2 regions of the [Clostridium] scindens ATCC 35704 genome follow, and region 2 is predicted to be linked to the other one. Evidence: riboswitches for the same ligand, from Rfam matches in the RefSeq annotation. Region 2 holds a riboswitch; the other holds the start of a gene.
The links. A riboswitch is a leader RNA that binds a small molecule or an ion and turns the genes downstream of it on or off. The one in region 2 is predicted to bind cobalamin.

Region 1: another riboswitch for cobalamin. It lies ahead of HDCHBGLK_RS00535 (energy-coupling factor ABC transporter permease); the one in region 2 lies ahead of HDCHBGLK_RS02380 (CobW family GTP-binding protein).

The regions. Positions count from the first base shown of each region.
Region 1 covers NZ_CP036170.1:110,021-118,135, forward strand. Annotated here, with positions in the region: gene cobA (uroporphyrinogen-III C-methyltransferase) at 1-2,108, opposite strand, end outside; gene HDCHBGLK_RS00505 (precorrin-2 dehydrogenase/sirohydrochlorin ferrochelatase family protein) at 2,101-2,586, opposite strand; gene HDCHBGLK_RS00510 (NADH-quinone oxidoreductase subunit NuoE family protein) at 2,697-3,164, shown strand; gene HDCHBGLK_RS00515 (sirohydrochlorin cobaltochelatase) at 3,269-4,054, shown strand; gene HDCHBGLK_RS00520 (energy-coupling factor ABC transporter ATP-binding protein) at 4,064-4,885, opposite strand; gene cbiQ (cobalt ECF transporter T component CbiQ) at 4,906-5,808, opposite strand; gene HDCHBGLK_RS00530 (energy-coupling factor ABC transporter substrate-binding protein) at 5,812-6,138, opposite strand; gene HDCHBGLK_RS00535 (energy-coupling factor ABC transporter permease) at 6,128-6,898, opposite strand; cobalamin riboswitch at 7,062-7,281, opposite strand; gene HDCHBGLK_RS00540 (HPr family phosphocarrier protein) at 7,325-7,564, opposite strand; gene HDCHBGLK_RS00545 (LysR family transcriptional regulator) at 7,677-8,115, shown strand, end outside.
Region 2 covers NZ_CP036170.1:459,745-467,859, forward strand. Annotated here, with positions in the region: gene HDCHBGLK_RS02345 (uroporphyrinogen decarboxylase family protein) at 1-206, opposite strand, end outside; gene HDCHBGLK_RS02350 (ASKHA domain-containing protein) at 261-1,862, opposite strand; gene HDCHBGLK_RS02355 (methylcobamide:CoM methyltransferase MtbA) at 1,864-2,880, opposite strand; gene HDCHBGLK_RS02360 (corrinoid protein) at 2,897-3,547, opposite strand; gene HDCHBGLK_RS02365 (methylcobamide--CoM methyltransferase) at 3,561-4,430, opposite strand; gene HDCHBGLK_RS02370 (uroporphyrinogen decarboxylase family protein) at 4,444-5,469, opposite strand; gene HDCHBGLK_RS02375 (corrinoid protein) at 5,483-6,130, opposite strand; gene HDCHBGLK_RS02380 (CobW family GTP-binding protein) at 6,149-7,078, opposite strand; cobalamin riboswitch at 7,148-7,325, opposite strand; gene HDCHBGLK_RS02385 (pseudouridine-5'-phosphate glycosidase) at 7,383-8,115, opposite strand, start outside.

The DNA of each region.
Region 1 (8,115 bases), 350 kb from region 2:
TCCTGCAAAATCGGCACCAGCTGCGGATTCGCTATGGCCGCTCTTGGCACAAGTATCTTCTTTTCCTCTATATCCTGCCCGGCCAGCAGCCTTGCAAGGGACACTCCGTCATAGACCTTAGGCATCAGATCTGCATGAATGCCTTTCTGCCTTAAGGCCCGTGCCGTCCCTTCGCCGATCACGGCAAATTTTGCCGCATGCAGGCGGCGGACATCCACCTTCGCCTTCTCCATCTCCTCAAAGAATATACGCACGCCAATCTGGCTGGTAAAAACAATCCAGTCATATTCTTCGATCTTCTCAAAACTCTGCCTCAGCCGGTGGTTCTCCTTCACCGGAATCGTATCGATTGCCGGGACTTCCAGCACATCCGCACCCAGCAGCCGTAACTTCTCTGCCATAGATGACGCCAGTTCCCTTGGCCTTGTCACCAGAACCCGCATTCCCATCAGGGGAAGTTCTTCATACCAGGAAAGCGTCTCTGACAGCGCGCATACCTTTCCTACCACAATAATCGCGGGCGGACGTATGTCTGCCTCTGTTGCAGCATCCGGCAGACGCGCTACTGTGGACACCACCTTCTTCTGGCCGGCAGTGGTTCCATCCTGGAGTACCGCCGCAGGCATCTCGGGATCTATCCCTGCTTCCAGAAGGCTGGCCATGATCTGCGGAAGCGCTGTTACCCCCATCAAAAATACCAGCGTTCCTTCCGATTCCACCAGTGCCCGGTAATTGACCGGCTGTTCCTGTCCTTCCTTCTGATGCCCAGTCACGATATGCAGGGAAGATGCATAATCCCTGTGGGTAACCGGAATTCCATTGTATGCCGGGACTGCCAGGGAAGAGGTCACTCCCGGCACTACCTCAAATGGAATTTTATGGCGCGCCAGTTCCTCCAATTCTTCTCCGCCTCTTCCGAACAGAAACGGATCCCCCCCCTTAAGCCGCGCTACCTTGCAGCCTTTTTTCGCCTCCCTGACCAGAATCTGGTTGATCTCCTCCTGTGGTATGGGATGATGACCCGCCACTTTTCCAACGTCGATAAAGGTCTTCTCCTTTCGGATTGACGCCAGGATATCCTTGCCAACCAGATGGTCATATACGACTACATCCGCATCCTCCAGCACTGCCTGCCCTTTCACCGTCATAAGTCCGATATCTCCCGGGCCTGCTCCTACCAGCCATACTTTTCCCTGGCATTTCTGTCTTTGTTCTAAATCAGGATTCCCATATTCTGCTTCCATGCTGATAGCCAGCTCCCTTCCGATCTTCTCTGCTTCTTCTACCGGGCCGCTTTTCGAACCGATGGCATAATTCCCTGTCTCTTCCATATAGTAAAGGCCTTTCATCAAGAGCTGGCCATCTATCACTTCCCCATAGGCTGCAACTGGCGAGGAACAGCCACCGTCCAGATACCGGACAAAAGCCCTTTCCCCCTTGGCAATATATGCATCTTCTTTTTTGCCGTATCCTTCCAGAAAATCATAATTCATGTCTATCCTCCCCTGCACCGCCATCGTTCCCTGTCCTGCAGCAGGAAGGATCTCATCCGTGGAAAAGTACCGGCTGATCCGGTACTCAAGCCCCAGCCTTTTCAGGCCTGCCGCTGCCAGAATCAGCGCGTCATATTCTCCCCGGTCGAGTTTTTCAAGCCTGGTGATCACGTTCCCTCTGACGCTTCTGAACTCAGCCTCTTTAAACAGCCTCTTTGCCTGGATCCTTCTCCTGAAGGAGGAGCAGCCGATGATCCCGCGTCCATCCCATTCTTCCACGCCTTTTGGAAGCACCAGCACATCACGCACATCTTCTCTGGGGGAATATCGCACGATTGGAATCACCTTTGATTCATCCATCGGCATATCTTTCAAGCTATGTACTGCCAGATCTATCCGTCCGTCAAGCAGCGCCTTATCCAGTTCCTTCACAAACAGGCCCTTTCCTCCGATCTGATCCAAGGTCACATCCAGACGCTTGTCGCCGGTTGTCTCCATCGTCATCATTTCCAGTTCTATCTTGGGATGGCTGCGCCTGATATGCTCCATAACCTTTTCCGTCTGGATAATTGCCAGCCGGCTCTCTCTGCTTCCTACTACGATCTTTCTACTCATTTGTACTTATATCCTCTTTTTCTAAATCTTTTAACGCCAGCCTGATCTGCCCGGCCGCCTTTCTAGCTTTGGCATGATCCTGGCCGCTGGCTGTAATCCCGGCCACAACATTGCCTTGGATGGCGACTGCGGGAAAGTAAAAATCGCACAGTTCCTTCTTGTGCGACGTATTAACCAGAATCCCTCTTTTCCTGCAGCATCTGGCAACCTCCTCATTAAGGGCCGCATCATCGGTAGCCGCCAGTACGATATCCGCCTTATCCAGCAGGCTTTCATGATAGGTACCTCTGTACCACTTCAACACTTTGTCCCGCTCAAGCTGATGGATCTCCTCCTCTGCTTCCGGGGAGGCGACCAATATATCCGATGCAAACGCAGCCAGCGTGCACGCTCTCCTTGCGGCGACCTTTCCTCCGCCTACAATAACGATTCTTTTCTCTGACAAATCCACAAACATGGGAAAAAATGGTTTTTTCATATGCATCCCTTTCTTTCAATCACTTTTACTATCATAGCATAGGTTATGCAAAAAATCAGCATACTAATTGCATCACAAATATCACAGACTAAACGGAGACGATACCTATTATGGACAATGCTATATTACAGGAACTCTACGATTATTATAAAGAAGACCATTCTCTTTCCCAGTCGGAACTGATCATCGCCATGCTGACGCGGATACAGGAAACTGTCGGATACGTATCCAAAGACGTTCAGGAAGAGGTGGCCCGGCTCACAGGAGTAAACCGCGGCTATGTGGCTGCCATCATCAAGAATCTGCCCCATCTGCATGCGCAGGCATTCCGCCATGAGATCCGTGTCTGCATCTCCGACAGATGCAAGGCCAGAGGTGGTTCCGACCTTTTGAAAAAACTGCAAAAACTCCTCAAGATCAAGCCAGGCCAAGTGACAAAAGACGGCGTTTTTCTTCTAAATACCGAATACTGCATGCACAACTGCATGCATGGCCCTAACATAAAAATAGATGGACGAATCTATGAGAATGTGCAGATATCCCAATTGCCGCAATTATTGGAAAAACTCCGGCATTAACCGTTTGACAGTCCCTCTCCTTTATTGTAAGATAAAAATTATCAAGGGCGGATTCCAGCTTATTCCGCCGATGTTATTGTAGTTTTTTAAAGGAGAGAACATACATGGACCAAAAAAAGGGAATTCTCGTGGTCAGTTTTGGAACCAGTCATCCTGTGACCAGGGCAGCCACAATTGAAGCGATCGAAGACAGCATAAGCAAAGCCTTTGCTGACATCAAAGTATACCGAGCCTGGACCAGTAAGATGATTATATCTAAAATCCAAAAAAATACAATGGAAAAAATACCCACGGTAAACGAAGCGCTAAGCCAGATGGCCGCGGATGGAATAACAGATGTCTTTATCCAGCCAACCCATGTGATCAATGGAATTGAAAATGACATAATGAAAGCGGATGCCTTAAAGTTCCGGGATTCCTTTGATTCTATTTCTTTCGGAGTACCGCTATTATCCTCTACACAAGATATGGAAGAACTGGTTCATATTATTATAGAGGCATTTCCGTCTCTGGGAAATGATGAAGTTCTGATCCTGATGGGCCATGGAAGCGAACACTATGCGAATATGGCTTATGCAGCGCTTGACTATATGTTTAAGCAGAAGGGATACTCCCAGATCTACGTTGGAACGGTAGAAGCTTACCCTTCCCTGGAACACATTCTTTGTGGACTGCCGGGCAAGGGCATAAGGAGAATCCATCTGGCGCCCCTTATGATCGTGGCCGGGGATCATGCCACCAATGATATGGCCGGGGATTCCAAAGACTCCTGGGCCAGCATATGTAAAGATGCCGGCTATGATGTAGCCTGCCATCTAACCGGACTTGGAGAATATGTTGCCATACGCCGCCTTTTTATCCAGCATCTTTCCAGCGCCTTGAATATATAAAAGAGCCATCTAATCGACTCTTTCTTTTTCCATACCGCTCTTTAGTTCTTCAATTGTTCTGGGAATCGGCTTCACGCCATAGATTTGTCCCACTTGGAATAATAGCGGCTTTTTCAGCCTGCATCTCTCCAGCAATTCTTTACGCGCAAAAATCTCTTCTGGCTGGCCGTCTGCTTCAATGACGCCATCATGAAAAATCAGAATCCTTTCTGCCCATTCCCAGGCAAAATCGATGTCATGGGTAGCGATCACAAGTCCCATTCCTTGCCCGCTTAATTTATCAAGATTCTCTTTAAGCATTCCGCAATTAAAAGGGTCAAGACTAGATGCTGGTTCGTCCATCAGAAGCATCCGAGGACGCATCGCCAGCACATCTGCAATGCTAACCCGTTTCTTCTCTCCACCGGACAAATAATGAGGCGCCCTTTTGCGCAGCGTCTTAAGCCCCATATTGCCAAGGGCATCTTCTACCCTTTCTCTTACATCATCTTCCGATATCTTCAGATTCATCGGTCCAAAACTGACCTCTGACTCAACTGTACCTGCGATCAACTGGCTGTCCGCCTCCTGGAACACCAATCCGATTTTCTGGCGTAGTTCTGTAATTTCCTGCTTATCCCAATGGATTTCTTTTCCTTCAAGATAGACCTTGCCTTTCTGAGGCTTCAGAATCCCGTTGGCGCATAAGAAAAAGGTGCTTTTTCCTGCTCCGTTATTCCCCAGCAGGGCAACCTTCTCTCCCTGATGAATTGTTACATCCACCTGTTTTAAGGCTTCCCTTTCCCCGTCATAACTATATCCAACCTGTTCAAACCGTAATATCTCTACCATCTTACTCTCCCATCACAGACTTATCTGACCATCACGCACAATAACCATTCCAAGACCGCAAGAAATATAGCGCCTGCGACATATGCCGGCTGCCATTTTCTCTCCGGATCCAAAAATCGGATGCTTCCATCAAAGCAACGGCTTTCCATAGCGTCAAAATTACGGCTGGCCTGGCGATAGCTGTATGCCAGCAAGTTTGAATAAATTCGCCCTGTAGTCCGGATGCCGGTAGGATAATCAATATACCCTAGCCTGCTCATTGCGGAGTTCTTCATGGAATCATGTATATTGAATAGCACAAAGATATATCGGTAGATCAGATACATCAATTCCGTCATCACGTCCGGACATCGCATTTTTCTAAGCACACCTATAATCTCTGGCATCGGCGTGCTCAGACTCAGCAGATATAATGCGCTGACCGCTCCCAATGCCCTGGCCATTACAAGCATAGTCCTAACTTGCGCCGCCTTTGTCACGCACAGATATCCGATGCCGATAGAAATGCTAAGATTCCCTTTATCTGCGGGATTATATTCCCACAAAAGCGCAAGGCCGCTGATCATCAGAAAGGATAGGGGCACAGCGACCATATGGAGATATGTCTTTACGCGTACCCCTCCCGCTATGATGCTAATCAGCATGAGCAGAATCGCGATCTGTACTCCTATCACCGGTCTCCCGGCACAGATACTGCATGCCATAAGACTAATAGCAAGCAGGAACTTAAGAAGAGGCGGCACCTCGGACAGCCGGGAACTTCCTGCCAGCAGGTCAATCTCGACCCTTTGTTCTTTCACATGCCCTGCCCACAGAAACAATCCTGCGGCGCAGATGCTTAACAGCAGCAATGCCGCGTTTGATATGTAATTGTAAAACAGGCACCAGACTACGCCGGCTGCCAGGATTCCCGTAAAAATCATTCTTTATTCTTCCTGTTTCATATATTTCTTACGCGCTGCCAGATATCCAAAGCAATATGAGATAATGCCGACTCCAATCCCCGTCTGCACGCAGAATATCAGGCTCTCGATCTCCCCTGGAATCTCTCCCCCGATAAAGTTCTCAAGAATCGGGGTGAACCATGGCGTGTATTCCTTGCCCGTCACCTCATTGACCATCTGGCTTCCGGCATCATCGCTTCCGCCAAACTCGGCGCCCTTCAATGCGATAAAGGGAACAACGATCAGTAAAAGGCTCACGATAATTAGAATGGTTACAAGTTTCTTGTTTGATTTCCTGCTATCTGACATCAGCGTTCTCCTTTCCTATAAAACCGATTGCACGGAGTTCCGGCGCAGCAAAACTTTCCATACCCATCACGATCAATACGGTAAGAATTCCTTCCAAGATTGCAAGCGGCAGCTGCGTGGGAGCAAAAACCCCAAGGAATTTGACTGCGCTTAAAGCCACGCCTCCGCTGGCGCTTGGATATGCCACTGCCAGCTGGATGCTCGTCACGCAATAGGTCAGCAGATCTCCCAGACATGCTGCTAAAAATATGGTCGCCTTCCTGTTCCAGTTTAATTTCTTACCAATTGCATAAATGCCAAAACTTAAAAACGGCCCCGCAATTGCCATGCTGAATGTATTGGCGCCCAGAGTAGTCAGTCCGCCGTGCGCCAGCAGGATTGCCTGGAATAACAGCACAATAATGCCAAGCACGCTGACCGCCGTCGGTCCAAACAGAATAGCCCCCAGCCCTGTTCCTGTCATATGGCTGCAGCTTCCCGTTACTGAGGGAATCTTAAGAGATGATATAACAAAGATAAACGCTCCTGACATAGCAAGCAGAATGAGTGCCTTTCTTTGTTTCTGAACGGTATGGCGGATGCTGATCACGCCTGCAGCCAGAAACGGGATGCTGACGGCCCCCCATGCGATGCAGTGTCCCGCCGGCAGATACCCTTCCATAATGTGCATAGCCTGCGAATCAAAGCCACAGACATACAAAGCAGCGGCAAATACGGAAAAGAGCCATAGTCTCTTTTCGACTTTTGTCCATTTTTTCATGTTGTTTCATTCCTCCTAGTTTGTATTTTTATTAGGGATTTCTTTCCTCACGTTGGAATCTATATTTTTACATATGAAAAGGCTATGGCAATTATTTCATTTATCGCCATAGCCGTATTTCTATGCAAATAAAACCAATTGCTCCATCCATTCCATGAAACAATCAGCAATCCCTCTTCTTGTAGGTCTTCTGACTCGCGCTTACGACACTTGCTTGAAGTCTCAGCGCCTGCATTCTGCCTTCTCGGTTTCCCAATGACTGGCTTTCGCCAACGAATTACAGGCTCGGCGCATACAGCGGCGGTACCGTCCAGGATTCGCACCTGGTTCCCTTGTCCATTCATATTGCTGTTACCACAATATGACCACAATAAGTTCTTATTCTATTTCGTCCGTTTTAAAGTGTACACCATCTTCCATTTAATGTCAATGCAATTCAAAACGCCCGAAATACCTGTCCGTCAGGCCTTCATCTTCCCCATTTACCACCAGATGCATCGGCATCCCCATCTGGATCGTCATCATTCCCATTAAAGATTTTCCGTTAATGACGACTCTCTTATCCGAAACATCTTTTACATCTATATCTGACTTCATTTTCTGGCACGCCTTGCAGAAGCTTAGTATCTGTCCTGGCGTGACAAACTTTACTGTCTTTTTTACCATCCTTATAACCTCCTCTTTTCCTTATACCTTTTGTAGTATATAATGAGATTCAGAAATTGTATAATACATATATGAAATAGTTGATATATCATATATGCATAATGGAGGTATTATGGAAATCACCTATGATTACTACAGGATATTTTACTATGTGGCCAAATACAAAAGTTTCTCAAAAGCGGCCACCATACTGATGAGCAGCCAGCCCAACATCTCCCGCTTTATGAGCAATCTGGAGAGCCAGCTTGGCTGCAAGCTCTTCATACGTTCCAACCGCGGGGTGACCTTGACCCTGGAAGGGCAGAAACTGTACCACCATGTCTCCATCGCTTTCCAGCACCTTCAGGCTGCCGAGATGGAACTGGCTCAGGACCGAAGCCTGGAACATGGCATCCTGACCCTAAGCGCCAGCGAGATCGCGCTCCACTTACTGCTTCTGCCTGTCCTAAGCAAATTTCACCAGACCTATCCCGGCATACGGCTGCGGATCTCCAACCATTCCACGCCAGAGGCGATACAGGCCGTCAAATCCGGGACCGCGGATCTGGCCG
Region 2 (8,115 bases):
CGTATGACTTCGCTCTTTACTTCAAAGTCTTTGGCAAACTGGGTGGTGGTAAACCCGAATATATCTGCCATAGCCGGATCCGGCGCCTGCAAGGTATAAGGAATATAATCCACCTCTTCCCCCGCATTATATGCCTTCATCCGCTCCGCTGCCGTCATCTCATCCTTCTGGCCATCCATTAGCCGCTTTAACTCATCATACTCCATCTTCTGATCTCCTTTATCTGTCCCGGCCATGCACACAGCCGGAAGTGTTCACGCTTACGGATATTCAGGAAAAATCATGCTTTCGGTAAATATCCGCTCGTAATTCTCGGTCTCCGCCAGTTCCATGTATTCCATCCTTCTGGCCAGTTCCTCTACCTCGTGCCTTGCTTTACTTGACATCAGCGTCATGTATGCCCCCGTCTTGGAAGAGTTTCCCACATAGATCAACTTATCTTCCACTTCCTTTGGCAGGATCCCGGTCCCTGTCAATGATTCTGCCGGCAGATGGGCCCCAAACTGCCCGGCTATCAGAACCTTGTCTAAATCTTTCATGGAAATTCCTGCTTTATTAAGCAGCGCCACGAATCCTGACAAAATGGCTCCTTTTGCCAGTTGTACCTGCCGTACATCTCCCTGGGTTACCAGAAGCCGGGGATTCTCATGCAGAACAAATTCCCGCTTTGCCCCATTCATCTGGATCATCAGATACCGGTAATCCGACTCGGGCAGCCGATCCTTCTTGATAAACGCCCCGGTCTTCTTGACGATTCCTGTACGCAGAAGTTCTTTCACCACGGCGAGTATGCCACTCCCGCAGATTCCGGCGGGTTCCTGGTTATCTATTGTCGCAAGTTCGATTCCTTTCTCTGTGATCCGGACATCCTCAACCGCTCCTTCGGCCGCCCGCATACCGGAACTGATATTCATCCCTTCCAGCGCAGGTCCTGCGGCGCAGGAACAGCAGAGCAGCCTTCCATGGCTTGCAAGCACGATCTCTCCATTGGTACCGATATCAATAAAAAGTACATTTCCCGGTTCTTTCTGCAGCTGGCACACATAGGCCCCAGCCACGATGTCCGCGCCAATATATCCCGATACCTGTGGAAGGCAGTAAAGCCTCGTATCTTTCCCTGCCTGGATGCCTATCTCGCTTGCTGCCAGTTCTCTGGCCTCCTTAAATGCCGGTTTGTACGGCGCTCTTCCGATGGATCTGGCATCCACGCCGAGAAGCATATGCGTCATCGTACAGTTTGCCGCCACATGTATTTCCCGGATTTCTTCCTTATCCACGGAAGCCTCCAGGCATACCTCTGTGATCATTGCGTTAATAGACTGTACGATCGCGTCTTTTAACTCTCCGATTCCTGTCTCCGGATTCTCATACTCATACGTGATCCTGGTGAGCACGTCCAGGCCATAGTGCTTCTGGGCATTGATCATGGACGCGTCCGCCAGTTCCTCTCCGGTGCGAAGTTCGATCAAGGCCGTCACGACGGTGGTCGTGCCAATATCGATCGCAATGCCATATCCATCCTCATAGGCATCCATCACGAACTCCGGCACATATCCTTTTGTCAATACCTTATGCTTGCGTTCTTTCTTCAGAAGTTCTACCTCTACATCTCCCAGCACTTCCGCCATGCAGGACAGGCGGATACCCTGTTCCCGTTCTCCTGCGCTTAACTGATCCATCTCCGTCTCGGAGGCTGCAGATACCTGCCCGCTTAGAATCCTTACCTTGCATTTTCCGCAGATTCCCTTGCCATTGCAAGGATTATCCACAAATATGCCTTCAGCAAGCAGCACCTTCAGCAGATTATCTCCCTCCTTGCAGGAAATCTTCTTTCCACTTTGCTTTACCGTCACTGACGCCATCTTACAAGTCCTCCTTCAGGCACTTAAGAATCGCCTGGACATTGGCAAGCGGCGACTTCATTCCAAGGCCGCAGGCCGGAGATATGATATCCGATCCGCTTCTTACACAGCCTTTTGCCAGCGTCCTCACCTTCTCCTGCTCCCCGAATTCCAGAGCGAACGTGCTCACATTTCCCATCAGCACCCGGTCTTTTAAGTTGGCCCTTGCTTCTTTCATGGGAACCACAGAGTCAAAACTGAGCACGCTGCTTCGCACCATATTTACTTCTTTATATACGGGACTCATCTGTCCGCAGATATGTACGATCGTTCCCATCTTCTCTTCCTGGAGTCCGTCAAGCAGCTGGTTCAGATAGGTAACCGCAAATTCTTCAAAATACTTAGGGCCCAGGATCTCGCCTGTGCCGCTTGGGTCGGAGATGGCTATCACATCTGCCCCGGCCTCGATCTGCGCCCTTCCAAACGAGATCAGCTGACGGGTAATAAAGTCCATATATGCATGGGCCTGCTTATTCTTCTTGCGCAGTTCCTTGTAGAACACCACCGGCTCCATCACGGAACTGGCTGTGCTGATTGGCCCGGTCAGGTTTCCGATGATCGGAACCCCATCCGTCTCTTCCCTCAATATCCGGATTGCGTCCAGAACCACCTTGGCCCGTCCTTTGCCTGTATCTATCCGGGGCAGTTTCCCATAGTCCTCCACAGATTCTATGGCATAGGCGCTCACATGAGGCTCATAGACGCGGGACCCCATCTCCACCTTGGCTCCCATCTCCTCTGCCTCAACGGTCATGCAGAACGGGACGCCATAATTCTCAAAACAGCCAGAATCATATACGGCCTTGGCCAGTCCTGCCATCATCCTGGCATCTGTATGAGTTTCCGGCATATAGATGTCCACCGCATCCATCAGATCCGTGGTAACCATATTCATCATTCCGCCGGGACAGATGCAGGGCGGCCGGTCTACTGCATTTCCTTTCATTACATTGTACAATCTTTCCTTTGGAGTCAGCATTTTTCTTCTCCTTTTTCTATGCAATATTAAGCAGGCGTTTGGCCAGTTTCACGGCCTCCACCGCATTCTGCGAATAGCCGTCCGCGCCGATCTTGTCCGCATATTTCTGGGAAATAGGGCCGCCGCCTATCATGACCTTTACCTTGTCGCGCATTCCTGCGTCTTCCAGCATATGAATCACCGTCTCCATACCGCCCATCGTCGTCGTCATTAAAGTAGACATGCAGATCAGATCCGCCTCTTCTTCTTTTGCCGTCTCTATAAACTGCTCAAGCGGGACATCCCTACCAAGATCGATCATCTCAAATCCAGCAGTCTCCATCATAATCTTCACCAGATTCTTGCCAATATCATGGGTATCTCCTTCCACGACTCCGATGATTCCTTTGATCTTCCCTTCCCCGCTTTCTTCCGGAAGATAAGGACGCAGGATATCCAGTCCCACATACATGGCGTCCGAGCACAGCAACACATCCGTGACAAAGTATTCTTCTTCCTCATACAGCTGGCTTGCCCGGTTCATGCCATCCACCAGGCCTTCCATGATTCCGTCAAACGCAGGATACCCTGCTTCCAGATACTCTTTGGCTGCCTCTTCTACGTCATCTTCTTCCATCTCGACCACGCCGTCGGATAATCTTTTCAATAATTCTTCCTTTAAACTCATACTCACTTCTCCTCTAAATCAATCTCACCGTCTTGATCCTGCCGCTCTCCAATTTGTAATGTACATTTTTAATACACATCTGCCCCATGAACCTGGCTTTTCCAATCATCTCGATGCAGCCTTCCCCATATTCCATGGGTCCGGATAATTCTGCATCTACGAATTCTGCCTTTCCGGTTCCAAGCAGGGCAAATGTAGTCTTAGGGCATAAGAGTATCAGCGGGGAATCCCCCAGCTTCTCTGCCGCCTTCTTCAGAAATTCATAAGTAAAATCTTCCACCACCTGCTCGGCCATCTTCGGGCCCAGGATATTCAGTCCTCCAGAGGAATCTGCATAACTGATCATATCCACGCCATACTTCTTAGCTTCCTCCATGAACCGGAGAATCTCTCCGCCTAGTTTCCAGAATACTTCCTTCATAAGTTCCGGCTTCTTGCGCATTGCCTTGAACACGTACTTTGCATCGATCAATACGTTCAGGATCGTAAACGGGCCGGACACCTGGAGCACCACATGCTCTCCCTCTTCGCGCAGCGCCTGGCAGGCAAGAAGCACTTCATGGATTCTCCCTTCCTGTAGATTCATGGCTGGAAGTTCCAGAAGTTCTTCAGGCGAGGTGCAGATATACTCTTTCGCTCTGGGTCCGGTCTTCTCGTTCCCGTAATTGATGATTCCGCCCATGGCTTCCGCCTCCACCGTATGGCAGAATGGAAGTTCGCAGAATGAGGCACCGTCATGCCTTTTCAGCGCTTTTGACAGCGCTGCCATGGTCTCATGGTGCATATATGCGTCCGGAAACTGTAACTCTAATTCCCGGGTCACCTCTTCATTGATGCCTGCTGAATTGTCATATGTACATTGAAAGTCTTTGATATCTCCCATAATTGCCTCCTCGTTATCCAAACAGAACCTTTTCCGCGTCTTTCGCCGCTCTTACCACTGCCTTCACATTTTCGTCCGGCGTCAGGGGCGATACATCGCAGTCGCCGCTTAAGATAAACCGGCCGTCCCTTGCGCCATCCATACATTCCTGATAAGCAAAATCATAGACTTCCTGCTCGCTGCCCTCCATAAGCACGGAGCAGCAGGGGATGTTGCCCATCAGGGCCACCTTGTCGCCGTATTCCTCTTTCACCTTCTTGGTCTGCGTATCGGAGATATGCCATGCATCGCCGGATTCCTTAAGTACCAGGTCGAACCGGTCATCATACAGTCCGCAAGTATGGATCACGATGGATGCGCCATAGTCCTTAATCCTCTTGTTGGCACGGATGTTGCTTTGCGAGATGCATTTCTCATAAGACTTTCTGGAAATGCAGTATCCGCCAAAATTAGGCATTGGGAACCACAGGAAATCCAATCCCGCATCTACCAGCATCTTGCAGGATTCCACCACGGCATCTTCCACATAATCGCACAGGGTACGGAAAAGTTCCTGGTTCTTAATCATCGCCTTAAACGCAGGCTTCGCCCCCATCAATGTAAATGCCACCGCCGCCGGAACATGGAGTATGGCATAGATCGGCTCCTCCGGCTCCGCCGCCCGCATTAGTTCAATGGTGCGCAGTACATTTTTCATCATCATGCACTTGCTCGGATCATACGGCTTTAACTTTTCTATATCTTCAAAAGAATGTATTACGTCATCCCCGTCCCCCACAATCTTTCCTTCACTATTCGGAAGATGGCCTCCCATCATGGCGGCGATACCGCCATATGCGCCTGCGCACAGGCCGTCATAGCCCAGTGCCTGCCTGGTCCCGACCATGCATTCCGTCAGTTTTTCGGGACTCATCATAGCCTCCGGCATTGTATATCCATACCGCATCACCGGCAAGGAAAATGCATTCATGATGATGGGGATTCTATCCGCCCCTGTTCCATCCAGTATTGCCTTTACCGCTTCTCTTTTTCCCATCATGGCTTTTTTCCTCCTATGCCTCAACCAGGTTCTTTGCAAATTCTACCGCCTCTATGGCACTGCTGGTATAGCCGTCTGCTCCGATTTTTTTGGCAAATGCAGGAGATACCGGCGCTCCTCCTACCATAATCTTTACCTTGTCGCGAAGTCCGAATTCTTTCAGCTTGTCAATCACGATCCCCATTCCCGGCATTGTTGTCGTCATGAGGGAGGACATGCACAGGATGTCCACCTCATTGTCCCTTACATAATCCACAAACGCGTCAAGAGGCACATCGCGGCCCAGATCATGGACTTCGAAGCCGCCCGTCTCCATCATAATCTTTACCAGGTTCTTCCCAATATCATGCGTATCGCCTTCCACGACTCCGATTGCGATCTTGCCGATGCTGGTATTCGCGGCTTCCGGAAGATATTTTTGAAATTCTTCGATTCCCGCATACATTGCATCAGAACAAACGATGAGTTCCGGGACAAAATATTCTCCTTCTTCATACAGCTCGCTGGCCCTCTTCATCCCGTCTACCAGGCCACCAAGCATCCCTTCCTGGGGATCATAGCCGCATGCGATATACTCCTTTACGACATCCACTACCTCTTCATCTTCCATCTCAAACACACAGTCTGACATTTTTTTCATCAATATCTCTTTCGTCTCCATTTTCTCGTTCCTCCTTAATTATATATTTTTTCTTCGAAACAGCATTTCTAACGCCGCCTGATTCAAGCCGCATCCGATCACCACCGCTTCGCCGCCAGTTCCCGCCGGATTCTTTTCTTCCCTGTATTTGGATACCGTCGGTGTAAAATCAAAATGAACCAGGCCTTTTTCCATAGTCTCTATCCAGCCTTTGGCTCTCAGGATATATCCATACTCTTCTTTTTCCAAGGCCTTCATTATGGCCTCCAAATCCTCTATACGCATTTGCGGCAGATCCATAAAGGAGACGCTGGAAAATACCTTGTCTGCCGGAAGTGCCGCAAATGCTGCATCCCTCCTGGCATCCTCATCATAATCAGGCGCCTCTTCCAGAAGTTTTAAGAGTTCTTCGTTCTCCAGCTGCCTCCAGTCCCCATCATATAAGATAGCGTCCGGATTCAGTTCCTTTAAGCGTCCGATAATGATTTCCTTCTGTGCCTTATTTTCTGCTTCCACATGGCTTAATAGCAGAAGGCCTGCTCTCTCTATCTGATCTTGGTAGAATGCTCCAAATCCTTCGATATATTCCTCAAAGGAAGCCATGTCTACGATTGCAATCAGTTTTGTAATCTGCAGGCTGACTTTCTCTCTTTCCCTTGCCATCTGGCAGGCCTTGACAATATCCGTTAGCCGCCCTACTCCGGAAGGCTCTATGAGAATTCTGTCCGGATGGAAATTCTCGGCAATCTCCTTGATCCCCTTCCTGAAATCCATGGCCAGGCTGCAGCAGATACATCCTGCAAAGATTTCACGCACTGGAATGTCTTCCTGTATTCGATCCCCGTCAATCCCGATATCCCCAAATTCATTCTCTATCACTACCGTCTTTCCGGAAAGCAGTGGAAGATATCTATTTAGAAACGTCGTTTTCCCGGCTCCCAGAAAGCCTGTGACAATCTGTATCTCCATATCGTCCCTCCTATGTAATAAAAAACGGCAGGGAAAAGGCAGCGTAAATACTGCCCTTTCCCCACCGAAAAGAATCTTCTATATATAGCAGGTCTCCTGACTCGATCTCATCCTCAAGTCCCGCCTTCCCCGGCTGACCGGGTGGCTTATGGGACGATCGTCCATCACACAGTAGAGCGGGCTGTCCTGGATTCGCACCAGATTCCCTTTTCAATGCCTTCGCATCACTATATACGTTACTGTTATTATGATATCATAGAAAAAATCGTCATCCTAATTGATAATCCTGATGAGTCTATAGAGATCATCTATAATTTGCAAGTTCTTCTGCCCATGCTATGTTTTCAATAAGTGCCCGAAGCTGGATTCGGGAAGAATACCCCTCTGTCAGTTCGTCAATCTTGGCATTGACCGCCGGATGAAAGGATCTCCCTTGTATCTTCTGCTCTTGTCCATACTGGAATGCCTGACTTAAGATTTCCTTGTCTGTAATCCGTTCTTCCGTTTTGATGCTTCTCAGGAAAAGAATGTTCTTAGACGGAGCCTCTTCCCTCCAGCGGCCGCTAATCTTGACCCTTTCTCCCTCAAACATATATCCGTCGCAAACGTCCGAATGATATCCAAGGATTGTGATCCCTGCTTCTTCCATGGCCTTTATGGTCCCTCCCAGGTCAAACATATCCTTCGGCGATACTGCAAGCAAGGATACGGGGCTATTGGCCAGCGCCTTAAGATCATGGCATTCCTCTGGCCTCTGCCCCTCCATAAGGCCGCCCATGCCGCAGGTGACGGCCAGCGGGATTCCCAATCCTTCGCACGCCTTCATCGTTCCCGATGCGGTAAGCGCGCCTGACTTTCCATTGGATGCATAGTACTCATAATTCTGGTAATTTACCCGGTCAAAGTCCTGCGCCTTTTTCCTGAATCGGCAGAAATCTTCGATTCCTCCAACTCTTAATCCGCCATCTTCCATCCACGCAATACTTGTGCTGTCCTGCGGCCACATCCGTATCAGTTCATCCTCCGTGATACTTCTA